4 regions of the Faecalibacterium sp. Marseille-P9312 genome follow, and region 3 is predicted to be linked to each of the others. Evidence: predicted binding sites of a transcription regulator. Region 3 holds the regulator's gene; each other region holds the start of a gene.
What was found. Region 3 encodes HrcA, which represses chaperone genes, less so after heat shock. Its sites were predicted from a motif close to TGTTAGCACTCNNNNNNNNNGAGTGCTAACA; they were not measured.

Region 1 (7,184 bases), on a different contig from region 3:
GAACTCGGGACGGAATTTGCTCTTCAGCAGCAGATCGATCTGCTTGCGGGCGTCCTCGCTCAGCTCGTTGGAGCCCTCGGCGCGGCGCTGCTCCAGGTCGTTCAGGATGATGTCACTGCCGAGGTTGGAGGTCAGGATGATGACGGTGTTCTTGAAGTCCACCGTGCGGCCCTGACTGTCGGTGATGCGGCCATCGTCCAGCACCTGCAGCAGGATGTTGAAGACATCGGGGTGAGCCTTTTCCACCTCATCGAACAGCACGACGCTGTAGGGCTTGCGGCGGACGGCCTCGGTCAGCTGGCCGCCCTCTTCATAACCGACGTATCCCGGAGGCGCGCCGATCAGGCGGCTGACGCTGAACTTCTCCATATACTCGGTCATGTCGATACGCACCATGTTCCGCTCGTCGTCGAACAGAGCCTGTGCCAGAGCTTTTGCCAGCTCGGTCTTGCCGACGCCGGTGGGGCCGAGGAAGAGGAAGCTGCCGATGGGGCGGTTGGGGTTTGCGATGCCGGCGCGGCTGCGCAGGATGGCCTCGCTCACCTTGGTGACGGCCTCGTCCTGGCCGATGACTCTCTTGTGGAGCACATCGTCCAGATGCAGCAGCTTCTCGCGCTCACCCTCCACCAGCTTCTCCACGGGGATGCCGGTCCAGCGGGCCACGATGCGGGCGATCTCCTCGTCGGTCACGCGGTCGCGCAGCAGGCTGTCCTCCTTCTTGGCGGCGGCGATCTTCTCTTCTTCTTCCAGCTGTTTCTGCAGCTGAGGCAGCCTGCCGTATTTCAGCTCAGCGGCCTTGTTCAGATCGTATTCGCGCTGTGCCTTCTCGATGGCGGCGTTGGTCTGCTCGATCTGCTCGCGCAGAGACTGCACCTTGCCGATGGCGTTCTTCTCGTTTTCCCACTTTGCCTTCATGCTGTGGAACTTATCCTGCAGCTCGGCCAGCTCTTTTTCGAGGTCGCGCAGACGGCTCTGGCTCAGAGCGTCGGTCTCCTTTTTCAGGCTGACCTGCTCGATCTGGAGCTGGGTGATGCGGTGGGCGAGGTCGTCCATCTCGCTGGGCATACTGTCCATCTCGGTCTTTATCATGGCGCAGGCTTCATCCACCAGGTCAATGGCCTTATCGGGGAGGAAGCGGTCGGTGATATAGCGGTCAGAGAGGGTGGCGGCGGCGATCAATGCATTATCGCTGATCTTCACGCCGTGGAACACCTCGTACCGCTCTTTCAGGCCGCGCAGGATGGAGATGGTGTCTTCCACGGTAGGCTCATCCACCTGCACCGGCTGGAAGCGGCGCTCCAGAGCGGGGTCTTTCTCGATATACTGACGGTACTCGTCCAGCGTGGTCGCGCCGATGCAGTGCAGCTCGCCGCGGGCCAGCATGGGCTTCAGCAGATTGCCGGCGTCCATTGCGCCGTCGGTCTTGCCGGCACCCACGATGGTGTGCAGCTCATCGATGAAGAGGATGATCTTGCCCTCGCTCTTCTTCACTTCATTCAGGACGCTCTTCAGACGCTCCTCGAACTCGCCGCGGTACTTTGCGCCGGCCACCAGAGCACCCATGTCCAGGCTGAACACGGTGCGGTCCTTCAGGTTCTCCGGCACATCGCCCCGGACGATCCGCTGGGCCAGACCCTCGGCGATGGCCGTCTTGCCGACGCCCGGCTCACCGATGAGGCAGGGGTTGTTCTTCGTCTTACGGGACAGGATGCGGATGACATTTCGAATTTCCTGGTCACGGCCAATGACGGGGTCCAGCTTCTGCTTGCGGGCCAGGTCAACGAGGTCCTGACCATACTTCTGCAGGGCATTGTAGGTGTCCTCGGGGTTGTCGTTGGTCACCCGCTGGTTGCCGCGCACGGCGGTGAGCTGCTGTAAGAACTTATCCTTCGTGATGCCAAAGGCGCGGAACAGCTCGGAGGTGTTCTGGGTCTGCTCGTCCAGCAGGGCGAGGAAGAGATGCTCGACGCTGACGTAGTCGTCCTTCATGGCCTTGGCCTCGCGGGCGGCGGCGCTCAGCACCTTGTCGGTGGCCTGCGAGATATAGACCTTGTCGGGGTCACGGCCAGAGCCGGACACCCGGGGCATTGCGGAAAGCTTTTCGGCCACAGCGGCGGAGAAGCTGCCTGCGTCCACATTCAGCTTTTGGAGCAGCTGGGGGATAAGGCCCTGCTCCTGTGTCGCCAGAGCGTGGAGCAGATGCTCCGGCTCCAGTGCGTTATGCTGATACTCCACAGCCAGCTGCTGGGCCGCCTGCAGAGCCTCAAGGGTCTTCTGGGTATATTGATTGGTATTCATAAAGTCAAGCCTCCATTCGTACCGGAAGTTGAGATTCAGGCGGTGGGCCGGAATGCTGTTTTAGCACTCTAGCTCATCGACTGCTAAAAATATACTCCAAACACGCTGCAATGTCAATAGGCAAAACCCGTAAGAGCCTCGGATTCACAAAAAGTTTGCAAAAATGCAAAAAATCACACCATATCGTCTCACGAAGGTAAACAAAAGGCCCCTGCCGGGCGGAAAGCCACAGCAGGGGCGGAAGGAATGAGAGGATCATTCAGCAAACAGCGGGGTGGACAGATAACGGTCGCCGGTGTCGGGCAGCAGGACGACGATGTTCTTGCCGGCGTTCTCGGGGCGCTTTGCCAGCTGGATGGCAGCCCAGACAGCAGCACCGGAGGAGATGCCCACCAGAACGCCTTCCTTGTGGCCGATCAGGCGGCCGGTGGCAAAGGCGTCGTCATTTTCGACGGCGATGATCTCATCGTAGACCTTGGTGTCCAGCACGTCGGGGACGAAGCCTGCGCCGATGCCCTGGATCTTGTGCGCACCGGCGGTGCCCTTGCTCAGGACAGGGGAGGCAGCGGGCTCAACGGCCACGACCTTGACGCCGGGATTCTTGCTCTTGAGGTACTGGCCCACACCGGTGATGGTGCCGCCGGTGCCGACGCCGGCCACGAAGATGTCAACCTTGCCGTCGGTGTCGTCCCAGATCTCGGGGCCGGTGGTGGCGATGTGAGCCTTGGGGTTGGCCGGGTTGACGAACTGGCCGGGGATGAAGGAGTTGGGGATCTCTTTTGCCAGCTCGTCGGCCTTGGCGATGGCGCCCTTCATGCCCTTGGCACCCTCGCTCAGCACCAGCTCTGCGCCGTAAGCCTTCATCAGCTGGCGGCGCTCGACGCTCATGGTCTCGGGCATCACGATGATGATGCGGTAGCCCTTGGCAGCTGCCACGGCAGCCAGACCGATGCCGGTGTTGCCGGAGGTGGGCTCGATGATGACAGAGCCGGGCTTGAGCTTGCCGGAAGCCTCGGCATCATCGATCATGGCCTTGGCGATACGGTCCTTGACGGAGCCGGCGGGGTTGAAGTATTCCAGCTTTGCCAGAAGCTTGGCAGAAAGGTCTGCATCCTTCTCGATATGGGTCAGCTCCAGCAGCGGGGTGTGGCCGATCAGCTGGTCTGCGGAAGTATAGATCTTGCTCATAATAGTAAACCTCCCGATTGCGGGCGATGCGCCCGGCTGCACCGGATAAAGCCGGTGCCGTCTCGATGTCCCTCATATTCCCGTTAAACCAATGTGGTTTGTGGGTTTGGCTGTATTATAGCTTCCTTTGGGGCGGTTGTCAATGGAAAATCGAAAATTTCTGATTGAAAAGTTATAAACCCCGTTGTATAATAGGTTAAAATAAACGGAAGTGTGTTCCGCAGCTGACCCGGCTGCATCACAATAATAACAGGAAAGAAGAGAAAGGAATGTCTATGATCGTTTCCACCAAAGGGCGCTATGCGCTGCGTGTGATGATAGATTTGGCTGAGCACCGCTCTGAAAAATATGTCCCGCTGAAAGAGGTCGCCGCCCGGCAGGAGATCTCCGAAAAATACCTCGAAAACATCCTCAAGGTTCTGGTGCAGAACGGCTTCCTCGAGGGCCTGCGCGGCAAGGGCGGCGGCTATCGTCTGACCCGCGAGCCTGACCAGTACACTGTGGGCGAGATCCTGACCCTCACCGAGGGGAGCCTTGCACCGGTGAGCTGTCTTGCACAGGGCGCGGCTCCCTGCCGCCGGATGAGCAGCTGCCGCACGTATGATATGTGGAAGGGCCTTGATGACCTCATTGAGGACTACTTTGGCAAGATCACCCTTGCCGACCTCGCCGCACCCGATGAGGCAGGCAACGACTACGTTATCTGAAGGATGAGCAAAAGAAAATCCCTGCCATCGGCAGGGATTTTCTTTTGTGCGGATCGAATCAGGAAACGACAGCGCCGCTGGTCAGCGTGCTGGTGACAGCGTCCATCAGGGCCACCATGGTGCAGTAGTTCTGGCCGTAGGTGTCCGCATAGGCGGAGTAGGTGTCGATCTGCTCCTGCGTGGGGGTGATGTCCAGCGACTCAGCCACGGCCTGGTAGAGCAGAGCTTCCTTGGCGTAGTCTTCCAGATTGCTCTCAAGGTGGGCCAGCATGGCGTCGGTGCTCTCGTAGCCCAGCAGATTCTGGACGAGGCCGTCGAGGTCATAGCCGTAGTAGCCCGCCAGCGTGCTGTAGTAGTTCAGGCACTGGTTGACCTGATAATCCATCACCTGCTGAGGGATGGACTTGAAGGTGGAGTTTTCCAGCAGGTAGTCCATGACGGCGGTGTTGAGGTTGGAGGTGTAGAGCTGCTCCTGATAGTAGGCGCGCAGGGCCTCCACGGTGTAGATGTTGTTGGGGGTGCCGAAGGTGCCGAAGTTGTCGGCCACCCAGCTGTCGGTGAGCTCGGGCAGGACGCTCTCGCTGATGTAGTTGAGGGTCACGGTAAAGACGGCTTTCTGGCCGCTGAGCTTCACAGCATTGCCGCTGGCGTCGGTGGAATCGCTGTAGCCGTCGGGGAAGGTGACGTTGACGTCGAAGGTCTCGCCGGGCTTGTGGCCGATGATCTGGTCTTCAAAGCCGTCGATGAAAGTGCCGCTGCCCAGCGTCAGATCGTAGTTCTCGGCGCTGCCGCCGGTGAACTCCACGTTGTTCACAGAGCCGACATAGTTGATGTTCACGGTGTCGCCGTCGGCGGCAGCGCGGTCGGTGATGCGCTCGGTGGAGGAATACTGGCTCAGCAGATCGCTGATCTGCTCCTCCACTTCCTCGCTGGTGGGCTCGACGTCCGAGCGCTTGATGGCGACGGATGCAAAGTCTTCGGGCAGGGTCACATAGTCCAGAGCGCGGATGCCCTCCCAGTAGCCCTTCTCATCCAGACCATCGCTGTAGTTGAAGTTCTGGTAGTCGTAGTCGGACGCGCTGCCGAGTGCGGAAGAAGATGCCGTGCTGGATGCAGCACTGTCGGCCTTGCCGCCGCAGGCAGCGAGGCTCAGCGCCAGAGCGCCGGCGCAGACAAGGCAGAGTGCCTTGGTGAAAATACGCTTCAAAAGAATTCCCTCCTGTTGGTAGACCGGTATTTTGCCGGTGGTTCGAAAAACAACCTCTATTATATCGGGTAAAAATGAAAAAGAAAAGTTTTTTGCAAAATTTCCACACTCTCCCCGCCCTTTGTCGGACTTTTGGGGCCGGAGAGTGCGAAAAGGCGGAAAAGATATGGAAAAGCGGGGGAGCTTTTGCTATTATTATAATAATGTTTTAAATATGCCCGGCGAAAAAGTTAGGAGGATAACCCCATGGATTTCAACAAAGCAGCTCTGGAAATGCACGAGACGCACCACGGCAAGGTGGGCATCGTGAGCAAGGTGGAGGTCAAGACCCGCGATGATCTGTCCACCGCCTACACCCCCGGTGTCGCTGAACCCTGCCGCAAGATCAGGGAAAACCCCGACGACGTCTACAAGTACACCTTCAAGAGCAATATGGTGGCGGTCGTCTCCAACGGCACCGCCGTGCTGGGTCTGGGGGACATCGGCCCCGAGGCCGGTCTGCCGGTCATGGAGGGCAAGGCTGTGCTGTTCAAGGAGTTCGGCGGCGTGGACGCCTTCCCCATCTGCATCGACGCCCACGACGCGGCCAGCGTCATCGCGGCCTGCAAGGCCATCGCCCCCACCTTCGGCGGCATCAACATCGAGGACATCAAGAGCCCCGAGTGCTTTGAGATCGAAGAGACCCTGGAGCGTGAGCTGGACATCCCCGTCTTCCACGACGACCAGCACGGCACGGCCATCGTCGTCACCGCTGCCCTCATCAACGCCCTGCGGGTGGTGGGCAAGAAGATGGAAGATGTTCACATCGTCCTGAACGGTCCCGGTGCTGCCGGTACGGCCATCATCAAGATGCTGATGACCGCCGGCGCGAAGGACATCATCGCCGTGGACCAGTTCGGCACCCTGTACAAGGGCTGCAACAGCGCCGAGGCCCACAAGAACTGGCTGGGCGAAGTGACCAACCCCCGCCAGATCAAGGGCGGCCTGAAAGAAGCTCTTGCGGGCGCAGACGTCTTCATCGGCGTGTCCAAGCCCGGCATCCTGACCACCGAGCTGTGCAGGACCATGAACAAGGACGCCATCGTCTTTGCTATGGCCAACCCCACCCCCGAGATCATGCCCGACGAGGCCAAGGCGGGCGGCGTCCGGGTCATGGCCACCGGCCGCAGCGACTTCCCGAATCAGGTCAACAATGTCCTCTGCTTCCCGGGCCTCTTCAAGGGCGCTCTGAGCGTCCGCGCCCGCGACATCAACGACAAGATGAAGCTGGCCGCCGCCTACGCCATTGCGGACCTCATCACCGACGATGACCGCAGCGAAGAGAACATCATCCCCGGTGCCTTCGACCCCCGGGTGGCCGAGGCTGTGGCGAACGCTGTGGCAAAAGCTGCCCGCGAGAGCGGCGTGGCCCGCCTGTAAACGGAGGGAGCTCCTATGAGAACCATTTCCGCGCAGCAAATTACAGACACCGTGGCCCGCCTCTGCATCGAGGCCAACACCCGCCTGCCCCGGGACGTGCAGGAAGCACTGGACAAGGCCCGGGCCGAAGAGCCCTGGCCGCTGGCAAAGAACACCCTTGACCTGCTCTGGTCGAACCTCGCGGCGGCGAAAGAAGAGGATCTGCCCATCTGTCAGGATACCGGCATGGCCTGCGTCTTCGTGGAGCTGGGGACGGACATCCACATCGACGGCAGCTTTGAGGCTGCTATCCATGAGGGCGTGCGGCGGGGCTACACCGACGGCTATCTGCGCAAGAGCATCGTGGCCGACCCGCTGCGCCGGGG
Region 2 (7,184 bases), on a different contig from region 3:
CGGCCACGGCGCGGCACTCAGCCGGGATGGCGGCGTACTCGTCGGTCAGGTCGGCGTGGTCTGCGCCGGAGTCGAGGATGCAGAGGGCCAGACCAGCCTTGGAGAAGTCCACAGCCACCGGTTCCACGACAGGCTTTGCGGGGCTGGCGAAGTCGATGGTGATGATGTTGCCCACGCTGGAAGCCATCTGGTCCATCAGGCCGCAGGGCTTGCCGAAGTAGACGTTCTCAGCCCACTGGCCGATCTGCGCGATGGCGATGGGGGAGACCTTCTCGGCCATGAAGCAGTCGTTCAGGATGACGCCGATGAGCACCTCAAAGGCGGCAGAAGAGGAGACACCGCTGCCCTTCGGCACGTTGGAAGAGATGTAAATGTCCAGACCGGCCAGCTTTGCGCCCCGCTGGGTGAAGGCGGCGCACTCGCCGCGCAGCAGGGCGGCGGTGGTGTTCTCCTCTTCTTTGCGGGCCTCGAGGTCATTCAGATCAATGACGCACAGATCATAGCCCTCGCTCTGGACGCGGAGCTGGTTCTTGTCGTTGGGGGCTGCGGCGGCGATCATGTCGATGTTCACGCTGCCGGCCAGCACCCGGCCATGCTGATGGTCGGTGTGATTGCCGCCGATCTCGGTGCGGCCCGGTGCGCTGTAAAGGCCGGCCTCAGCGTGGGAGCCGAAGGTCTTTTCCAGCCCATCCAGCACAGCGGTGTAACGGGCGGCTTCGGAGGCCGTCTCAGCGGGAGAACAGCAATACAGGGAGGCGAGGCGTGCGGCGTGGACGCCGTCGGACAGCTCCTGCTTCCATACGGGAATGGACTTCATCATGGAATCTTCCTCCTGACAGACAGATACTTTTAATTTTGTTGGGTGGTGCTGGAAAACCTCTCCGTCACGCCTACGGCGTGCCACCTCCCCTAACGAGGGGAGGCTTTGGCATTTCGTAAAGCTTTATCTCTTCGCCAGAGGCTCCCCTCGGTAGGGGAGCTGTCGAGCGTGAGCGAGACTGAGAGGTTAATACATTCAACAGAACCCGCTTCTAATCCTATAGTAAAGGATTTGTCCGGAAAAAACCATGTGTTATTGTTGCATCTCAATGAAAAGTTGCAAAAAATCCCCGCCGGGGCTGTCCGGCAGGGATGCAAAATAAAAATCTCGGATAAATTACAACTGAGACAAAAGTTTTTTCAGAACCGGGAAAGCATTGTGTAACTGCGCCAAAACTTCCCGCTGCCGCGTCCCGGCGGGGGAGCGGGCCGCGATATGGAGAAACCTTACTGCGGCGGGCAGTGCAAAAGAAAAGGCCGCGATCCACTTTTCCAGCGGAGCGCGGCCTTCTTGTTAAGGGAAGAAAATTATGATGTCAGGCGGAAGGCGAGGGAGCAGCGCCCTCCGGCCCGGGAACACAGGGAAAGATCACTGCATCAGGCTGCAGACGGCCTCGGCGTAAGCGGCGGGGTCATCCACGGGCAGGCCCTCGATGAGCTGTGCCTGTGCGTAGAGCAGAGCGCTGTACTTCTTGAGCTTCTCGGTATCGCCAGCCTCCTGTGCGGCTTTCAGCGCAGCGAAGACGGGGTGGTTGACGTTCAGCTCCAGCACCTTGTCGCTCTTGACGCCCTCACTGCCGGGCTGCTTGGAGAGCACCTTCTCCATCTCGATGGACAGCGGGCCGTCGGCGGACAGGCAGACGGGGTGGTCCTTCAGGCGGGTGGAGACTTTGACCTCCTTGACCTTGCCGTCCAGAGCGTCCTTCATGGCGTCAAACAGAGCCTTGTTGGCGGTGGTAGCCTCTTCGGCGGCCTTCTTCTCGTCCTCGGTCTCAAGGCCCAGATCGCCGCTGTTGACGTTCTTGAACTCGACGGTGCCGTCCTTGCCCTCGGCATCCTTGCGGGGATAGGTGCGCATGATCTGCAGGCAGAACTCATCCACATCCTCGGTCAGGAGCAGGACGTCATAGCCCTTGTCCATGACCAGCTCAGCGGCAGGCAGCTTTGCCAGACGGTCGGTGGAGTCACCGGCGGCGAAGTAGATGTACTTCTGCTCGGCGGGCATCTTGTCCACGTACTCCTGCAGAGTGACCATCTTCTGCTCCTTGGCAGACCAGAACAGCAGCAGGTCGCGCAGCAGCTCGGCGTGCATCCCGTAGTCGGAGTATGCGCCGAACTTCAGCTGACGGCCAAACTCCTTCCAGAAGCTCTCGTACTTCTCGCGGTCGTTGGCCAGCATGGCGTGGAGCTCGTTCTTGATCTTCTTTTCCAGAGCGTTGTGGATGAGCTTGAGCTGATTGTCCTTCTGCAGCATCTCACGGCTGATGTTCAGACTCAGGTCCTGGCTGTCCACGATGCCCTTGACGAAGCTGAAGTAGTCGGGCAGCAGGTCGGCGCACTTCTCCATGATGAGGACGCCGGATGCGTACAGAGCCAGACCCTTTTCGTAGTCCTTGGTGTAGAAGTCATAGGGGCGGTGGCTGGGCACGAAGAGCAGGGCGTTATAGTTTGCAGTACCCTCGGTGCGGCTCACGATGACGCGGGCGGGGTCAGCGTAGTCGCTGAACTTATCCTTGTAGAAGTTTGCGTACTCCTCGTCGGTGACTTCGCTCTTCTGCTTCTTCCAGATAGGCACCATGCTGTTCAGAGTTTCCAGCTCGGTGTAGGTCTCCCACTCGGGCTTGTAGTCGTCGGGCTTGGGGTCGGGTTCGGGCTTCTGACGGCTCTTCTCCCGTTCCATCTGGATGGGGTAGCGCACATAGTCGCTGTACTTCTTGACGATGGCCACGATGCCGTACTCGTCGAGGAAGTTGTCGTAGTTGTCGGTCTCCGTGTCGGGCTTGATGTGGAGGATGATGTCGGTACCGGCAGTCTCCTTCTCAGCAGGCTCAAGCTCATAGCCGTCAGCACCGCTGGACTCCCACTGCCAGGCCTCGTCGGAGCCGTAAGCCTTGGAGATGACCGTCACTTTGTCGGCCACCATGAAGGCAGAGTAGAAGCCGACACCGAACTGACCGATGATGTCGATGTTCTCGTCCTGGTTGTCCTTCTTGAAGTCGAGGGAGCCGGAGTGGGCGATGGTGCCGAGGTTCTGCTCCAGCTCTTCCCGGGTCATGCCGATGCCGTTATCGGAGATGGTCAGGATGCGGCTGTCCTTGTCGCGGGTGAGCAGGATGCGGAAATCGCCTTTGTTCATGCCGACGGAAGTGTCGGTCAGGCTCTTATAATACAGCTTGTCGATGGCGTCCGAAGCGTTGGAGATCAGCTCACGCAGGAAAATTTCCTTGTTGGTGTAGATGGAGTTGATCATCATGTCCATCAGCTTTTTGCTCTCGGCCTGAAATTCTTTTTTCGCCATAATACAAAACCTCTTTTTATCAGATTTTAGCGTCCCGGCGGCGGAACTGCCCGGGCGCGTGTCGCATCAGGATCTGCCTGTGGAGAGTGCCGGCACACGGAGCGGAAAACCACTCGTGAAAACTTAGCACTCATAACTTTCGAGTGCTAATATACACCGCTGAGAGACAAAAATCAAGGGGTTTCATAAAAAGTTCAAAAAACTTTCCTTTCGGGGCCAAAGCCGCCTTTACTTTCCCGCGCCAAAGCCGTATAATGGGCCGGAATGACAGACCTGTTTATAAGGAGGATGAAAGATGCAGCAGATAGAGCTGGAACTTGCAGGCGGCGGTGTGCTGACGGTTTCCCTGCGGGCGTCGCTGGACGCCATGCCCGCCGTGAAGCAGCGGCCTTTGGTGCTGGTGGTGCCGGGCGGCGGCTACAACCATGTCAGCCCCCGGGAGGGCGACCCGGTGGCCCTGCAGTTTGCGGCGGCGGGTTATCACACCGCCGTGCTGACCTACAGCGTGGGGGAGGGGGCGCAGGACTACCGGCCTCTCCGACAGTTGAACGAAGCGCTGGCTCTGCTGCGGCAGAATGCGGGAGAGTGGCACATCCTGCCGGATAAGATCGCCGTCTGCGGCTTCTCGGCGGGCGGACATCTGGCCCTGTCCGGCGCGGTGCTGGACATTCCGGGCGAGACGGCCCAGCAGAGGCCCAATGCAGTGATCCTGGGCTACCCGGTCATCACGGCAGGGGAGTTTGCCCACCGGGGCAGCTTCGTCCAGCTGGCGGGCAGCGAGGATGCTGCCGCACAGCAGGTGTTCACCTTGGAGGATAAGGTGACCTCCGACACACCGCCGGTCTTCGTCTGGCATACCATGGAGGATAAGACCGTTCCGGTGGAGAACACGCTTCTCCTGCTGGCCGCCCTGCGGAGGGCGGGCGTGCCGTGCGAGGCACATCTGTTCGAGAAGGGCGCTCACGGCACCAGCATCAGTACCGCCGAAGTGGATGCCGCCGACCCTCACCGCGCCCATTGGGTGGCTCTCTGCCTCGAGTGGCTGGGGGAGACGTTTGGGTTCAAATTGAGTTAAATTTGGACATTCCTACAAAAAATTCATAAATTTATGGTTGACCTGCCCAAGATTTGAGCGTATACTGGTCAGCGGAAACAAACGAGGAAGAAGGAAACATACATGGAAAAGAAGATCTCGGTCAAAGACCTGCTGATGCAGGCATTCCTGACGGGCTGGGAGCTCTCCGACAAGAGCATCGCTCAGGACGAATATCTGCAGAGCGCCATTCAGGTCATCGAAGTGCTGCAGGTGGAGCCGGAAAACGTCTACGCGGAAGAGGGTCTCGGCCTGACCGACGGTGACGAGGTAGACCATCTGGACGACCTGCTCCGGGCCGACGGCCAGTGGCTGTATTACGGCGTGGAGGCGGAGAATTTCTTCCTCATCCAGTGGTACCCGGACGAAGCATCCGCCAAGGCAAAACTGGCACAGCTCGAGGAGCTGGGCGACGGCAAGCAGTACCTCGTGGATATGAGCCTCAAGCGCACAAACCCCACCGAGGCCGAGAATTTCGGCAATTCCAACCCGGTGCAGCTGAGAAGTTAACCTCGGCGAAAGCCTCTCCCTTTGGGAGCAACGGCGACGACTGCCGCCAGCGGCGGAAACAGGGAGGAGCTGTTGGGGCCGCGGCCAGCAGGATGCGAGCGGCAGCGAAGCAGACGCTGGGAGCCGCAACCCGGGCAGTGGCATCGCTTGCGATGACGGAGAGGGCAAGCCTGTTGCGATAGAGCGGCTCGTACAGCGATAAGCTGTCTCTTTGTCAGAGCGAAGCTATCGCTGTATCTGTCTTCTCCGTCAGTGCCCTTGCCCTCTCAGTCTCGCTTCGCTCGACAGCTCTCCCAAAGGGAGAGCCTTTTGCAGAGAAAGGAATCGAACCAATGCAGCTTTCTGATACGGAGCGTCAGCACCTCACCGCCATTCTGGCCCAATATGACCAGCACCCCGAAGTGCAGCGGATGCGGGAATTTATCCAGCACGGCGATGTGACCACCTACCAGCACTGCAAGAATGTGGTGTTGGTGAGCTTCTGGCTCAACCGCCGCTTCCATCTGGGCGCGGATGAGACGTCGCTGGCCGTGGGGGCCTTCCTCCATGACTTCTATCTCTACGACTGGCACAAGCGCAGCTCTTTCCAGGGCCTGCGCCGCCTGTTCGAGATGCACGGCTTTGCCCATCCCGGCTCTGCCTGCGTCAATGCCGAGCGCTGCTTCGCCATCACCAGAAAAGAGCAGAACATCATCTCGAGCCATATGTGGCCCCTGACCTTCCGCCATGTCCCCACCTGCCGGGAGGCGGTCATCGTCTGCCTGGCCGACAAATACTGCGCCGTGCTGGAAAGCATGTTCCAGCGCACCCGGGTGGCCGATACGGACGCGGCGGACAACGAGTGGTAAAGGCCTTGTCTGATACGAAAATGAGCTGCTGCACGTAACGTGCAGCAGCTCATTTTTTATAATTTCCTGTACCCCGTAGGCTCGTCGGCTCTGGCGCGGCGCTCCATCAGGTAGGTGTCCAGCCAGCGGCCATGACAGTCCCGGGCGATGCGCTCCCGCCGCCCCACCACCCGGAAGCCGCACTTCGTGTGGAGACCGAGGCTGGCGGTGTTGTCCTGCAAAACGGTGGAGTGTAAGGTCCAGTAGCCCTCTTTTTCCGACTCCTCGCAGAGGGCCGTCAGCAGGCGGGAGCCGAGGCCCCGGCCCCGGAACTTCTCGCCGACGTAGATGCTCACCTCGGCCACGCCCCGGTAGCACCAGCGGGGGTCTACCCGCCGCAGTGCGGCCCAACCGGCCAGCTCGCCGCCGTCCAGAATGACGAGGCGGCATTCTTTGATGTGAAAGGCGTCCCACGCCGTGTAGGGCGGGCAGGTGGTCTGGAAGGTGGCGTGCTCCGTGGCGATGCCCTCTGAATAGATCTTGGACACAGCGTCCCAGTCTTCCGGCTCCATGGGCCGGATGGTGATATTGCTCATGATATTCTTCCCCGGCAGAGCGCCCCAATGCGCCCTGCATCATTCCTCTTATCTCAGTATAGCAGATGCAGCCTGTCCGCGCAATGACCCCTTATTCCAGCCCCGGCAGGGTGTCCAGCACCGGGATGCCCAGGCTGTGCAGGAAGGCTTTCTTTTCCTCGATGGCGGGGACGACGTCCAGCTCCGAGGGGGCGTGGGCGTCGCAGCCCACGATGGCCTTGACGGGGTACTCCGCCGCGATGTGCCAGAACTCGTCCCGGGTGTAGCCCAGAGAGCCGTCGGGACGGTCCTGCAGGGTCAGTCCGGCCATGTTGTACTCGAGGGGGATGTCCAGCCGCGCCGCTGCGGCACAGATGTCCCGGCAGGCTTTCTCGGCGTCGGCGTCGAAGGCCGTCACCCGGTTCAAAAAGAGGTCGGGGTGGGCCAGATACCGGTAAAGCCCCGTTTCCAGCGCTTCCACCACCTGTTCGGCATACCGCCTGCCGTGGGCGGTGGAGGTGCTGCCGCCGAAGCGGCTGGCTCTGGCGTCCTGCTCGTCGGTGGTGTCGTAGTGACAGCCGAGGATGAGATATTCGATGTCCAGCCGCTCCGTCTCTTCCCTGAGCCAGCCCAGATAGGCCGGGAAATACTCCGCCTCGAGGCCGATGCGGATGTGGAGCTTGTCGGCATATTTTTCCCGCAGCCCGCGCAGGGTCAGGACGTAATCGTCCAGCTGGGAGGGCAGCATCCGGATGCGGCTGACGAAGCCCGGCGTCGCGTAGGCCCAGGGGGTGTGGTCGGAAAACCCCAGCACCTTGTAGCCGCAGCGCAGGGCCGTGAGG
Region 3 (7,184 bases):
GTCAGGGCAGGTCTCCGGGCTGGAACCGGCGGCGCAGCCGCTGCCGTGGCACTCGGTACACTCCTGCTGACGGGTGATGGTGATGTTCTTCTTGCAGCCATGCACCGCCTCGTCAAACGTCAGGGTGATGCGCACCCGGATGTCCTGGCCCTTGCGGGGGGCGTTGGGGTTCGCCGAACGGCTCGAGCCGCCAAAACCGCCGAAGCCGCCGCCAAAGATGTCGCCGAAAATATCGCCAAGGTCAACACCGTCGCCGCCAAAACCGCTGAAACCGCCAAAGCCGCCGGGGCCGCCGCCGTTCTGGGCAGCGTAGTTGGGGTCAACACCGGCAAAGCCGTACTGGTCGTAGAGCTGGCGCTTCTTCGGGTCCGAAAGCACCTCGTTTGCCTCGTTGATCTCCTTGAACTTTTCCTCGGCTTCCTTGTCGCCGGGGTTATAGTCCGGGTGGTACTTCATGGCCAGCTTGCGGTAAGCCTTTTTGATCTCCGCGTCGGTGGCCGTCTTGGATACACCCAGCACTTCGTAGTAATCACGTTTCTCCTGTGCCATAATCCAATCACCTCTCGTATAAGCAGCAACCTCCCCTATATAGCAGCGCACTGCCGCTTCCAGTACAGACAGTCTCAAGCAGATCTGTACAAGCCTGACCGGCCTGCCAATGGCTCCCCTATCAGGGGAGCTGGCGGGCGTCAGCGAGACTGAGAGGTTTTCTCTATAACCAGCAAGAGCCGCCCCGGCAAAACCGGAGCGGCTTTTGCTATTCTACGCGCATACCCGCCGGTTTGGCCGGATACGCACTGCTGTGTCTCAAATCAGACTTCCTTGAAGTCTGCGTCCACAACGCCGTCATCGCCCGGCTTCTGCTGGTTGTTTGCGCCAGCATCGGGGCCGGGCTGTGCGCCTGCGGCCTGCTGCTGGGCAGCAGCGGCAGCCTGATACATCTTCTCGAAGACGTGGCTCAGAGCATCCTGCTTTGCCTTGATGTCGTCGATGGAGCCGGACTGGACAGCGGTCTTCAGGTCGGCCAGCTTTGCCTCAGCCTCGCTCTTGACGTCGGCGGGCATCTTGTCGCCGTTCTCCTTCAGCATCTTCTCAGTCTGGAAGACCATCTGGTCGGCACCGTTGCGGATGTCCACTTCCTCGCGCTTCTTCTTATCGTCGGCAGCGAACTGCTCAGCTTCCTTCACAGCCTTGTCGATGTCGTCCTTGGACATGTTGGTGGAAGCGGTGATGGTGATGTTCTGCTCCTTGCCGGTACCCAGATCCTTCGCGCTGACCTTCACGATGCCGTTTGCATCAATATCGAAGGTGACTTCGATCTGAGGCACGCCACGGGGAGCCGGAGCGATGCCGTCCAGATGGAAGACGCCGAGGCTCTTGTTGTCGCGGGCGAACTCACGCTCGCCCTGCAGGACGTTGATCTCAACAGAGGGCTGGTTATCCGCAGCAGTGGAGAAGACCTGGCTCTTGTGGGTAGGAATGGTGGTGTTGCGCTCAATGATCTTGGTGCAGACGCCGCCCAGAGTCTCAATGCCGAGGCTCAGCGGGGTGACATCCAGCAGCAGCAGACCCTTGACGTCGCCCTGCAGGACGCCGCCCTGGATAGCAGCACCGACAGCCACGCACTCATCGGGGTTGATGCCCTTGAAGGGCTCGCAGTTCAGCTCTTTCTTGACTGCATCGTAGACAGCGGGGATACGGGTGGAACCACCGACCATCAGGACCTTCTTCAGGTCAGATGCGCGCAGGCCGGCATCCTGCAGAGCCTTGCGGACAGGGGTCATGGTGCGGTCGACCAGATCTGCGGTCAGCTCGTTGAACTTTGCACGGGTCAGGGTCATATCCAGATGCTTGGGGCCGGTAGCGTCAGCAGTGATGAAGGGCAGGTTGATCTGGCTGCTCATAGCGCTGGACAGCTCGATCTTTGCCTTCTCGGCAGCTTCCTTCAGGCGCTGAGCGGCCATCTTATCCTTGCGCAGGTCGATGCCGTTCTCGGTCTGGAAGGCGTCAGCCATCCAGTCGATGATGCGCTGGTCGAAGTCGTCGCCGCCCAGATGGGTGTCGCCGTTGGTGGCCAGAACTTCGGTGACGCCGTCGCCCATCTCGATGATGGAGACATCGAAGGTGCCGCCGCCCAGGTCGTAGACCATGATCTTCTGGTCATCTTCCTTATCGATGCCGTATGCCAGAGAAGCGGCAGTAGGCTCGTTGATGATACGCTTGACGTTCAGGCCGGCGATGGTGCCGGCGTCCTTGGTAGCCTGACGCTGGCTGTCGTTGAAGTAAGCAGGAACGGTGATGACGGCCTCGGTGACAGGCTCGCCCAGATAAGCCTCCGCATCAGCCTTCAGCTTCTGCAGGATCATAGCGCTGACCTGCTGGGGAGTGTACTCCTTGCCGTTCAGGGTCACCTTGTGGTCGGTACCCATCTGACGCTTGATGGAAGAAACGGTGTTCTCGGGGTTGGTGATGGCCTGACGCTTTGCGACCTGACCGACCAGACGGTCACCGGTCTTGGTGAAGCCAACAACAGACGGGGTGGTGCGGGCGCCCTCGGAGTTTGCGATGACGACGGGCTCGCCGCCCTCCATGACAGCCACGCAGCTATTCGTAGTACCAAGATCAATACCAATGATTTTGCTCATAAATGAAGTCTCCTCTCAAAAGAACTTGTTTATCTCATGCTTAGATGTGAAGCGGATGTCTATCTTCAAAACCCCTGCGGGTCTTTGCGGATCTACTCGGCCACCACGACGGTCGCGTGGCGGACGATCTTGTCGCCCAGCTTGTAGCCTTTCTGGTACACCGTGATGACGGTGCCGCTCTCCTGCCCGTCCGGGGCGGGGATCTGCTGGACGGCGTTCATGAAGTTGGGGTCAAAGGGCTTGCCCAGCGCCTCGATCTCCTCCACATGGAGGGCATCCAGTGCCTTGGCGGCTTTGTCCAGCGTCATAGTCACGCCCTTTTTGTAGTTCTCGTCGGTGGTGGGGGCGTTGGCTGCCATCTCCAGCGTGTCCAGGATGGGGATGATCTGGTTCACGGCGAAGGACACGCCATCGTTGAACTTCTGGTCAGCCTCGCGGGTGGAGCGCTTGCGGTAGTTCTCGTACTCCGCTGCCATCCGGAGCAGCTGGTCTTTGGCCTGTGCGGCGTTCTTCTCGGCTGCGTCGAGCTTTGCCTTTACGGCGTCCATCTCCCGGGCTTTCTTATTGAACCAGCCATCTTTCTTCTTGGCGTCTGCGGGTTCTGCCTCGGCCTCCTTCTCGGGGGCTGCGGCGGTCTCGGGCGCTTCCTGAGGTGCGGCTTCGGTCTCCTTTGCTTCCTGCTCGGGAGCTTCTGCCGTCTTCTTGGTCTCTTCGCTCATTCCAGATCCTCCTTATATATCACAGTCCGCCGGGGTGCGGCCATCTGCGGGGTGTCTTTTCGTTTGCCGCTCATGCCCTCGCCAAGCTCATCGGCGAAGAGGTGGAGCAGCGGCATCAGCTTCTGGAAGGGCATCCGGGTCGGCCCGATCAGGGCCACCGTACCCCACAGCCCGCCGCCTACCAGGTAGCGGTCACTGACGATGCACAAGCCGGGGATCTGAGGTTCCAGATCCTCGCCCAGCAGCACGCTCTCACTGCGGTCTGCCGGGGGTGCGATGATGTGGGCCGCCTGCTCTTCGTCGTTCAGCAGGGTGAGGATGTCGCCCACCTTGCCTTCGAGCTGCGGCCAGTTGAGCAGGTACTGCTCACCGCCCAGAAATACGTGGGGCTGTGCGGAATCCTGCAAGATCGCAGCGGCTGCGCTGATGACCGGAACCAGCTCCGGGTCGATCTGGCTGCACAGCTCTGCCAGCAGCCGGTTGGACAGGTCCACCGGCGCGACGAAGGTCAGGTTGCGGTTGAGCAGCGCGGCCAGCGCAGCGGCGTTCTCGCGGGAGAGGCCGGTGCGGACCCGCGCCACACGGGTGCGAACGTAGCCCGCCGTCGTGACGGCCAGCACAGCCGCCGCGCTGCGGCCCACCTGAACGACTTCGTAGTGGGCGACGCAGAGGTCTTCGGCACAGGGGGTGCTGACGGCTGCGGTGCAGCCGCTGATGGCGGCCAGCGCCTTTGCAGCGCCCTGTGCGAGCTTTTCCGGCTCATGGTCAAGGCTGGCGAAAACGGCTTCGACGCGGGCGCGGGTCACGCGGTCCAGCGGCTGGTCGTCCGTCAGCAGATTGTCGAGATAATAACGGTAGCCCTTGGCACTGGGGACACGGCCCGCGCTGGTGTGGGGCTGCTCCAGCAGACCCAGCTTGGTCAGCGCCGCCATTTCGTTGCGCAGCGTGGCGCTGGACACGGCCATATCAAAATAGTTTGCCAGCACACTGCTGCCCACAGGCTCGCCCTCGAGGCCATACAGCGCCACGATTGCCTGCAAGACTCGCTGCTTGCGTGCATCCATCGTCATAGCGCCTGCCTCCTTTTTGGCTTTTGTTTCTTTAGCACTCCATCTTCCTGAGTGCTAAGACCATTATAGCCAAAAATTTTTCCCTGTCAATAGCTTCTCGAAAAAGTTTATAAAGATTCATAATTCTGTCATAAACAAAAAAGGGAGCGCCTGCCAGAAACGCAGACGCTCCCCTTATTATAATAATGTTCACTCTTCCATCTGCTTTGCCAGGAACGCTGCCGCCACGGCCACGGCCTTCTGCTGGGCAGGGTCGGGCTGCTGGGTGCGGTCCTCGGCCAGCAGGCCCACGGCCCCGGTGACATCCCCTGCCGCGATGATGGGCCACGCGCAAAGCAATGGCCGCAGCGAACCCTCGCAGGGCAGCAGGACATGCTCGGGGTCGCCATCGCTGAGGTAGGGCTTGCGGGACTCCATCACCTTTTCCAGCGGCTGGCTGACGCTGCGGTCGGCAAGGTCGCGCCTCCCCGACCCGGCTGCGGCGAGGATGCGGTCGCGGTCAGCCACGAAGGCCGTCAGGGCGAAGCTTCGGCTCAGCACCTCGGCGTACTGCACCGCCACCCCCTGCAGCTCCCCCACCGGGGAATACTTCTTAAAGATGACCTCGCCGTCGCCGGTGGTGAAGATCTCGAGGGGGTCGCCGCGGCGGATACGCTGGGTGCGGCGGATCTCCTTCGGGATGACCACCCGGCCCAGCTCATCGATGCGGCGGACGATTCCGGTTGCTTTCATCTGTGTACCATCCTTCCCATTCTGCATTTTCCCATGCTGTGTAGTTATTATGTGGAAGCGGAAGGGAAATATACACCTGCCCGCCCTGTGTTTGCCAAACAGGGGCGGCTATGATACAATAAATTTACTACAGAAAGGATGGACAGAGGATGCAGCAGATTTTGATTTTGGGCGGCGGCGCAGCCGGTCTGGCCGCTGCGCTGGCGGCAGCACAGACCGCAGAGGGCCGCGCACACATCACCGTGCTGGACAAAAACGCGAAGGTGGGCAAAAAGCTTCTGGCCACCGGCAACGGGCGCTGCAATCTCGACAACCGGGACATCACGCCGGAGCGGTATTTCACCAGCAGCCCCAAGGCCCTGCGCCGCCTGCTGAGCGCCGTGGACGAGGCTGCGCCGCTGGCGTGGTTCGAGAGCCTCGGCCTCTACCCCCGCACCGACGAGGCCGGGCGGGTGTACCCGTATTCCAATCAGGCGGCGGACGTACTGGCCCTGCTGGAGCACCATCTGTCGAGACTGGGCGTCGAGGTGCGCACCGGCTGCACCGTCCAGAACCTGAGCCAGAGCCGGGGCGGCTATGCGGTCCAAATCGAGGCCGAGGCAGGCCGCGAGACCCTGCGGGCCGACGCCGTCATCTGCGCCATGGGCGGCGATGCCGGCCCCCAGTTCGGCACCGATGGCTTCGGCACCCGGTTCGCCGCCCAGTGCGGCGGACGGATGGCCCCCCTCTATCCCTGCCTGACGGCCCTGCAGTGTGCTCATCCCCGCAAGTCGCTGGCCGGCATCCGGGCCAAGGGCTGCGCCAGCCTGCTGGACGGCGCAGATGGCCGCGTGCTTGCCCGGGAAACGGGCGAGGTGCAGTTCACCGAGTACGGGCTTTCGGGCATCTGCATCATGCAGCTTTCGGGTCTGTTGGCCCCGGGGCGCGGGCCGAAGCGGCCTGTCGTGGTCCTCGACCTCTTCCCTGCTCTGAGTGAGACCGAGCTGGCCGCACTGTTCGCCCAGCGGGTCGGACTGCTGGGCAGCGAGGTGGCGGAGTTCTGGCTGGGCTTGCTGCCCGCAAAGCTGGGCCGCGCCCTCTGGGCCGATGCCGGTCTGCCTGAAAACGCCCGCGCCCTGCCCGCCTCCGCGTGGCCGAAACTCGCCGCCACAGCCAAGTGCTGGCGGTTCGAGGGCTTGACGCCCTGCGGCTGGAAGCAGGCTCAGACCACCGGCGGCGGCCTGCTGCTGGACGAAGTCGAGGACGATTTCCAGTTCAAGGGCTGTCCGGGACTCTACTTTGTGGGCGAGACGCTGGACTGCGCCGGCAGCTGCGGCGGCTACAACCTCCACTGGGCCTTCGGCAGCGGCATCATCGCCGGGCGGGCGGCGGCAAAGCTTCGCAAAAAGAAGAAGTAAACCAGCAAGCCCCCGGAAGGTCGCCTTCCGGGGGCTTGCTTTTTGTGTTATTTGTTTGCGGCCTTCTCCAGCTCCGCCTCCTCGGCGGCAGCCTCGGCCTCTTCTTCCTTCTGATACTCTTCAAAGGCCGACCACATGGGCTCGATGTCCTCGCCCCGGACGCGGCGGGCAAAGTAGTTCCTGGTGATGTCCACCACAGTGCCGGACAATGCCAGCACGCCGATGAGGTTCGGGATCATCATCAGGCCGTTGAAGGTGTCGGAGAGGTCCCACGCGAGGCCCAGCTTCATGGTCGCGCCCACGACGGTCATGCAGACAAAGACGACCTTATAGATGCGGCTTCCCGCCGTGCCGAAGAGATACTCCACGGCCTTGGTGCCGTAGTGGCTCCAGCCGAGGGTGGTGGAGTAGGCGAACAGCAGGATGGACACGGCGATGAACTTCGGGCCGAAACTGCCGAAAGCCGCCGTGAACGCCTGGCCCACCAGCGCATTGTCCTGCACACCTGCGAGGGCAGCGCCGCTCTCGAGGTCTACCACGCCGGTGGTCAGGATGACGAGGGCCGTCAGGGTGCAGACCACGATGGTATCGGCGAAGACCTCAAACACGCCCCACATGCCC
Region 4 (7,184 bases), on a different contig from region 3:
CCGGGGATGAAGATGTCGCTGGTGCCGTCCTCCAGCATGACGAAGGCAAAGTTCTTGCCCAGCTTGACCACCTTGCACAGCAGAGCCTTGTCGGCACGGCCGGAGCGGACAGTAAAGAACACGCCCTGACGCTGGCAGACGACAGCCTCTCGCACCAGTTCGTCCAGAGCTTCCATCACCTTGCGGTCTGCGCCGCGCTCGCCGCCGAACTTCTGCTTCAGCTCTTTGACGGTGCAGGGCTGGTTCTGGATGGCATGTTCGATTTTATCGCGCATTGACATAAATTTTCTTTCTCCTTAACTACCATAGCCCGCCCTCCACCGGGGCGTGGCTTCTTCCCTCTTATCTCTTTTTATAACAATATATAGACACAAAAACAGCCCCGCTTTCATCACGGGGCTGCGGGCGCATACTCAGGCCAGACGGCTTGCGAACACGCAGGCCAGGATGGCCACCACAAAGAAGATGATACCGGCGATGCGGGTCACCTTTGCCAGCATCTGGTCCGCAGGGGTCAGACGGGCGTTGTTTGCGCCGTAAGCGCTGCCGTTGATGACACCAGCCAGACCCTGACCGTGGGTATGCTGCATCAGGGTGAGGGCAAAGATGACCACCGAGACGACGAGCAGAATGACGCCGCCGACGATTTCAATGACTGCCATGGATGAAAACGCTCCTTTTATTGTTAAATTTGGATAACAAACATACAAATACAAGTATATAGTAACATACCTCGGCCAAAAAAGCAAGCAGAAAAGCAAAACCATTCACTCCCCGGCGCTCAGTGCGTCGCACAGGCGGGCGAAGACGGCTGCGCTGGACACCTCCGGCTCTGTCTGGGCGTCCTGCATCACCACGATGGTCCAGCGGGGCTTTTCTGCCGGGTAAAAACCGGCGAACCAGTAGTTTTTCAGCTCTTCGCCGTCCCGGAACTGGCCGGTCTGGGCGGTGCCGGTCTTTCCGGCGGCAGTCCCCTCGGAGGGGGCTGCCTGCCGGCCCGTTCCCTCTGCCACGACGCCCGCCAGCAGCTCCTGCAGCTTTTCCGCCGTCTGCTCCGCGAACACCCGCCGGGACGAGCCATGTGCCAGCGGCGTGAGCTCTTCGCCCGTCGTCTCGTCCCCGGTACCCCCCACGAAAAGCGGGGTGTGATAGACGCCGCCCGCCGCAATGCTGTTCATCATCCCGGCCACCTGCAAGGGCGTCGCCAGAAGCTCCCCCTGTCCGAAGCAGAAGTTGGCAAACTGCCCCTCGTTTTTGAGTGTCTCTGCTTCGGGCAGAACACCAGAAGCCGACCGGAGGCCGCCTGCAATGTCCTGTCCCTTCCCGAAGCCCAGCGCTGCCGCCATCTGCCGGACACGCTCCGACCCCAATTCCCGCCCCAGCTCGATAAAGTAGCCGTTGCAGCTCTTTTCCAGAGCGCCGTCCAGCCCCACGAGGCCGTGAGGTACGCTTCCGGCACAGCGGTAGACCTGGCCGTTCAGGGCGTCGTAGCCGGGACACTCCCGGGTGAAGTCCCCTTCTCCTGCTTCCAGCGCCGCTGCGGCCAGCACCGGCTTGAAGACCGAGCCCACCGCATAGGCCGAAAAAGCACGGTTCAGAAGCGGGCTGTCCGGAGCCGTCAGGCTCTCACCCACATTGGCCGCATCAAAGCCCGGCAGGCTGACACAGGCCCGCACCTTGCCGCTGGTTACATCTATAATAAGGATGCACCCGGCGGCCATGCTCTCCGCCGCCACCCCTTCTGCGGCCCTCTGGATGCTGCGGGAGAGGGTCAGCCGCACACCCTGCGGGGCAGAGTCTGCTTTTTCTAAAATCGGCTCACTGCCCCGCCGCAGCCGCCCCTGCGCTGTGACCGCACAGTGCAGTATATCCCGCTCGCCGGTGTAAAGGACATCGTCCAGCGCAGCCTCTAGGCCCGCTGCGCCATGGCCCTCGCTGTCCAGGTAGCCGATGAGCTGTTCTGCCAGCGGGGCAGCGGCATACCGCCGGGGAACAGCATAGCACCGCACGCCCAGCCCGCTTACATCCTGCACCACGTCCAGCAGAAAGGGCCGGGAAGTATTCCGCTCCCGGTAAAGCCTGGCCTGCCCGTCGGCGTCCGCATAGGGGTAGAGCCGCGCGTAGCTGCTCTCACCCGGGAAGCAGAGGGCCAGCCAGCGCTGAGAGATGCCCGTCAGCGGCAGACCGCCGCAGTCGTAAAAGTTTCCCCGCGCCGCAGGCAGGCGGAGGACCGCTTCGCTCTGCGCCGCCGCCCGCACGGCGTAGTCCGTGTTCGAGCAGAGCCAGTATAACCGGCAGACCACCGCCGCAAACCCCAGCAGCAGCGCCCCGTACAGCGCAAGCACTCTCCGGCCCGACATAAAAAGCCCCCCTTCCCTGCCCGGTAGTATGGGCAGAAAAGAGGGACGGTACACAAAAGAGGCAGAGCCTCCGAAGAAGCTCTGCCCCAGATACTGAAACAGTATGCGCGTTTTGGGAAAGGCTGCAGCTTAGTACATGCCGCCCATACCGCCCATGTCACCGCCAGCGGCAGCAGGAGCAGCCGGGGGTTCGGGCAGATCGGCCACGAGGCTCTCGGTGGTCAGCACCATCTCAGCGACGGATGCTGCGTTCTCCAGAGCGGAGCGGGTGACCTTGGTCGGGTCAACGATGCCAGCGGCGATCATATCCTCGACGTAGACTTCATTCTGAGCGTCGAAGCCGTAGTTGGGCTTGTTGGCAGAGATGATCTTGTCGATGATGACGCTGCCCTCGAGGCCGGCGTTCTTGGCGATCTGGCGCAGAGGAGCTTCCAGAGCCTTCAGGACGATCTTAGCGCCGGTGCGCTCGTCGCCTTCCAGCGTATCGCACAGCTCACGGACAGCGGGGATGGCGTTGATGGGAGCAGTGCCGCCGCCAGCGACGACGCCTTCCTGAACAGCAGCCTTGGTTGCGTTCAGAGCATCCTCGATGCGGAGCTTCTTGTCCTTCATCTCGACCTCAGTAGCAGCGCCGACCTTGATGACAGCCACGCCGCCAGCCAGCTTTGCCAGACGCTCCTGCAGCTTCTCGCGGTCGAAGTCGCTGGTAGCGGCCTCGATCTGGTTGCGGATCTGACCGATGCGGGATGCGATAGCGTCCTTGTCGCCAGCGCCGCCCACGATGGTGGTGTTCTCCTTGGTGACCTTGACCTGACGGGCATGGCCCAGCATGTCAACGGTAGCATCCTTCAGCTCGTAGCCGAGGTCAGCAGAGACAACCGTGCCGCCGGTCAGGGTAGCAATATCCTGCAGCATCTCCTTGCGGCGGTCGCCGAAGCCGGGAGCCTTGACAGCCACGACGTTCAGGGTGCCGCGCAGGCGGTTGACGATGAGGGTAGACAGAGCCTCGCCCTCGATGTCCTCGGCCACGATGAGCAGCTTCATGCCGTTCTGCATGACCTGCTCCAGCAGAGGAACGAGGTCCTGAATGACGCTGATCTTCTTATCGGTGATGAGGATGGCGGCGTTGTCCAGAACAGCCTCCATCTTGTCGGTATCGGTGACCATATAGGGAGTCAGGTAGCCGCGGTCGAACTGCATACCTTCGACGATCTCGTTGTAGGTCTCGGCAGTGGTCTTGTTCTCCTCGATGGTGATGACGCCGTCGGAAGTGACCTTCTCCATCGCCTCGGCGATGAGACGGCCGATCTCGGGGTCGCCTGCAGAGATGGTGCCGACGCGGGCGATGTCGTTGGAATCCTTGACCTTCTGGCTGTGTGCCTTGATGGTCTCGACGGCCTTAGCGACAGCCTTGGTCATGCCGCGGCGGATGTCCATCGGGTTTGCACCGGCGGTGACATTCTTCATGCCCTCGGTGACCATAGCCTGTGCCAGAACGGTCGCAGTCGTGGTGCCGTCGCCTGCGGCGTCGTTGGTCTTGGTAGCGACCTCACGCACCAGCTGTGCGCCCATGTTCTCGAACTCGTCCTTCAGCTCGATCTCCTTTGCGATGGTCACACCGTCGTTGGTGATGACGGGGGCGCCGAACTTCTTGCTCAGCACCACGTTGCGGCCCTTGGGGCCGAGGGTGATCTTAACAGTATCTGCCAGAGTGTCGATACCGGCACACAGTGCCTTGCGGGCTTCCTCGCCCTGCTTGATCTGCTTAGCCATATTTTATCGCTCCTTCGTAAATGCTTGATTATCCAGTGTGAGGGAAAGACGCTTACTCCACGATGGCCAGAATGTCGGCCTGACGCACGATGGTGCATTCTTCGCCGTCCACCTTGACCTCGGTGCCGGAGTACTTGCTGGTGAGCACCTTGTCGCCCACCTTGACAGTCATCTTGACTTCCTTGCCGTCCACGACACCGCCGGGGCCAACGGCCACGACCTGTGCCACCTGGGGCTTCTCTTTCGCGCTGCCAGTCAGGATGAGGCCGCCCTTGGTGGTCTCCTCGACCTCAACAGTCTTGATAACAACACGGTCTGCAAGAGGAATGATCTTCATCGTTCTTGCCCTCCTATTATAAATATAAAAGATAAACTGTTTTATGTCCCGGGGGCTGCGCCCTTCCGGTTGTTTAGCACTCTTTTTCCTTGAGTGCTAAGTGTATTGTACTCATCTTGGAGTCAAAAATCAAGGGGTTTTGCAAATTTCTTTGTTAAGTTTTTATGTCCTTTCCATGAGCCATGTTCTTTTTGCCCTCGCCATGTACGAACAATGTACGATCCATCTACCTTTCAGATAACAAAAAACGCACCCGTCATAAGACCAGTGCGTTAAACTATAGGGGGATCATCTCTCTGTTTGGGCAATTCCGGTTCACCTTCATATTTTCGCTCCGAAGCACAGTGCAGTCAAAACACTTGACTTTGTCAAGTAACAGTGCTATAATGCTTTCCGTTCAAAAAAGAAGGAGTTGACGAAATGGGACCCTCCACGGTATCTTCCTGCATTCTGACCCTGCACAGAGAGTTTGCCGCTTACACGACCCAGCGGTTACAGGAACTGGGTCTGAGCTTCGGGCTGATATATTTTGTCATTTATGTAGGAAAGCATCCGGATTGTACGCCTTCGGAACTGACCAAAGATCTGCATCTGGATTGGGGCCACTCCCAGCGCAGCCTGAACAAGCTGGCCGAAGACGGCTTTCTGACGAAAGAAAAGAATGGGCGCAGCTACCACCTGAAGCTGACCCGGAGGGGTGAAAACGCCTTTGTGGTCTGTCATCAGGTCTTTATCGACTGGGATGCGCAGAGTCTGGGCGGACTGACAGCGCAGGAGCGGCAGCAGCTGCTGACATTACTGCAAAAAGCAGTGCAAAAGAAAGTGTGCAAATGATGTACGAAACGATCTTGAGTCCGATCCATTATGGTGGGATGCAGCTGAAAAACCGCATCATTTTTGCGCCGACAACATTCGGGCTGTCGGATGAAGAATACCTTGCAAAGATCCGTGCCATTGCACAGGGCGGCTGTGCCATGATCATCGTGGGCGATGTCCCGGTGGGCAAAAGCAAATTTGAAAAATCTCTATTTGACACCAAAGGCTTTGCATTCTACCAGCAGGTCGTGAAAATCGCCCATGATGCGGATTGCAAAGTCTGTGCCCAGCTGCACCAGAGCGATTCCAATCTGCTGGCGATGTTCAAATACATTCCCGGTCTGCTGCTGAAAAAAATCACCCCGGATCAGCTGCGGGAAAAGCTGAACGCCGAAGTCGCTCCTTATATTACAAAGATGTCCAAACGGAAGATCCGGACCATCATCAGCGGGTTTGGAAAAGCGGCGGTGCTGGCAAAACAGGCCGGCTTTGATATGGTGCAGGTGCATGGCGACCGGATGTGCGGCAGTTTCAGTTCAGCCATCTTCAACCATCGTACCGATGAATACGGCGGCAGCGCAGAAAACCGAGCACGTTTTGCGGTGGAAGCGGTCTCGGCTGTCCATGCGGCGGTTCCGGGGATGCCCATTGATTACAAGCTGGCTGTCCGGCAGGAAAACCCGCACTTTGGCAATGCCGGTGTGGTGGAAGAAGAACTGCCGGTGTTCGTTCCGCTGCTGGAGCAGGCGGGTGTGACCAGCTTCCATGTAACGCTGGCAAACCATTCTGCATTGGAAAACACCATCCCGCCCGCCGATCATCCCTATTTCAGCCAGCCGGGATGCTTCCTCAAATTCTGCGATGAGGTGCGGCAGTACACCGACCTGCCCATCTGTGGTGTCGGTGGTCTGAACGACCCGGATCTTGTGGAGCAGCAGCTCGCCAGCGGACGCATCCAGTGTGCCGCCATGAGCCGCCAGCTTCTGGCAGACCCGGATTGGGTGAACAAGCTGAAAAACGGGCAGGCGGAACAGATCCACCGCTGTCTCCGCTGCAACAAGAAGTGTCTGGGCGGGCTGACGGCACATCAGGGAACTCGCTGCGTTTATGATGCTTTGCGAGAAAAAGAAGCAAAAAACGCATAAACCTACCCGACAAAAAATCACGATATACTCAACAAAAAGACATTCACAAAGGAGAAGTTATGAGTTACGCGATCGTATACAGCAGCAAAACAGGCAACACAAAAATCTTGGCAGATACGCTGCACGACTGCCTGCCGCAGGCAGATTGCTGTTATTTTGGCAGCCCGAACCCTGCCGCTATGGAAGCGGACACCCTTTATGTGGGCTTCTGGACAGACAAGGGAAATGCCGATGAAAGCACTTCGGACTTTTTGAAGCAGCTGCACGGCAAAAACATCTTTCTCTTTGGCACTGCCGGCTTCGGCGGCAGTAAAGAATACTTTGATAAGATCTTGAAAAAGGCGGAGCATTCGCTGGACAAGAGCAACACTGTTTTCGGCCGCTATATGTGTCAGGGCAAAATGCCGATGTCGGTACGCCAGCGGTATGAGAACATGAAAAAACAGCCGCTTCATCTGCCCAATCTGGATGCCATGATCGAGAATTTTGACAAAGCTCTTTCTCACCCGGATGCGGATGACCTGGAGCAGCTGAAACAGGCTGTAAGATAACGGAAAAGGCGGCGGCTTTCCTTGACAGGGAAAGCCGCCGCCTTTGTTGATCCTCCGATGAGCCCCTAAAGAAACGTGCAGGACGCTTCTTATCCTTTCATTTTACACGTTGGCCCGCTGGGCCATGAACCGCTCATAGGCCGGTTTGGGCAGCAGGACGCGCCCGGCCAGCGGCTTGAGCTGGGCGGTGATGGCGTCGCAG

Region 1: a site for HrcA is predicted at 2,357-2,387, ahead of clpB (ATP-dependent chaperone ClpB). Genes of this name have one in related genera too.
Region 2: a site for HrcA is predicted at 3,459-3,489, ahead of htpG (molecular chaperone HtpG). Genes of this name have one in related genera too.
Region 4: a site for HrcA is predicted at 4,542-4,572, ahead of F3G95_RS02760 (co-chaperone GroES). Genes of this name have one in related genera too.

The regions. Positions count from the first base shown of each region.
Region 1 covers NZ_CABVEW010000014.1:46,080-53,263, forward strand. Annotated here, with positions in the region: gene clpB (ATP-dependent chaperone ClpB) at 1-2,298, opposite strand, end outside; gene cysK (cysteine synthase A) at 2,554-3,486, opposite strand; gene F3G95_RS10860 (RrF2 family transcriptional regulator) at 3,762-4,193, shown strand; gene F3G95_RS10865 (trigger factor) at 4,252-5,400, opposite strand; gene F3G95_RS10870 (malic enzyme-like NAD(P)-binding protein) at 5,647-6,819, shown strand; gene F3G95_RS10875 (fumarate hydratase) at 6,835-7,184, shown strand, end outside.
Region 2 covers NZ_CABVEW010000006.1:141,835-149,018, forward strand. Annotated here, with positions in the region: gene F3G95_RS06505 (galactokinase family protein) at 1-820, opposite strand, end outside; gene htpG (molecular chaperone HtpG) at 1,409-3,337, opposite strand; gene F3G95_RS06515 (alpha/beta hydrolase) at 3,633-4,412, shown strand; gene F3G95_RS06520 (hypothetical protein) at 4,515-4,940, shown strand; gene F3G95_RS06525 (HD family phosphohydrolase) at 5,273-5,788, shown strand; gene F3G95_RS06530 (GNAT family N-acetyltransferase) at 5,845-6,363, opposite strand; gene F3G95_RS06535 (histidinol-phosphatase) at 6,455-7,184, opposite strand, start outside.
Region 3 covers NZ_CABVEW010000004.1:133,356-140,539, forward strand. Annotated here, with positions in the region: gene dnaJ (molecular chaperone DnaJ) at 1-549, opposite strand, end outside; gene dnaK (molecular chaperone DnaK) at 813-2,645, opposite strand; gene F3G95_RS04450 (nucleotide exchange factor GrpE) at 2,738-3,364, opposite strand; gene hrcA (heat-inducible transcriptional repressor HrcA) at 3,361-4,434, opposite strand; gene F3G95_RS04460 (stage V sporulation T C-terminal domain-containing protein) at 4,624-5,166, opposite strand; gene F3G95_RS04465 (aminoacetone oxidase family FAD-binding enzyme) at 5,316-6,563, shown strand; gene F3G95_RS04470 (sodium:alanine symporter family protein) at 6,611-7,184, opposite strand, start outside.
Region 4 covers NZ_CABVEW010000003.1:13,637-20,820, forward strand. Annotated here, with positions in the region: gene rnr (ribonuclease R) at 1-281, opposite strand, end outside; gene secG (preprotein translocase subunit SecG) at 414-662, opposite strand; gene F3G95_RS02750 (penicillin-binding transpeptidase domain-containing protein) at 768-2,360, opposite strand; gene groL (chaperonin GroEL) at 2,490-4,133, opposite strand; gene F3G95_RS02760 (co-chaperone GroES) at 4,186-4,470, opposite strand; gene bilQ (bilirubin utilization transcriptional regulator BilQ) at 4,891-5,304, shown strand; gene bilR (bilirubin reductase) at 5,304-6,431, shown strand; gene bilS (flavodoxin family protein BilS) at 6,491-6,982, shown strand; gene F3G95_RS02780 (diacylglycerol kinase family protein) at 7,085-7,184, opposite strand, start outside.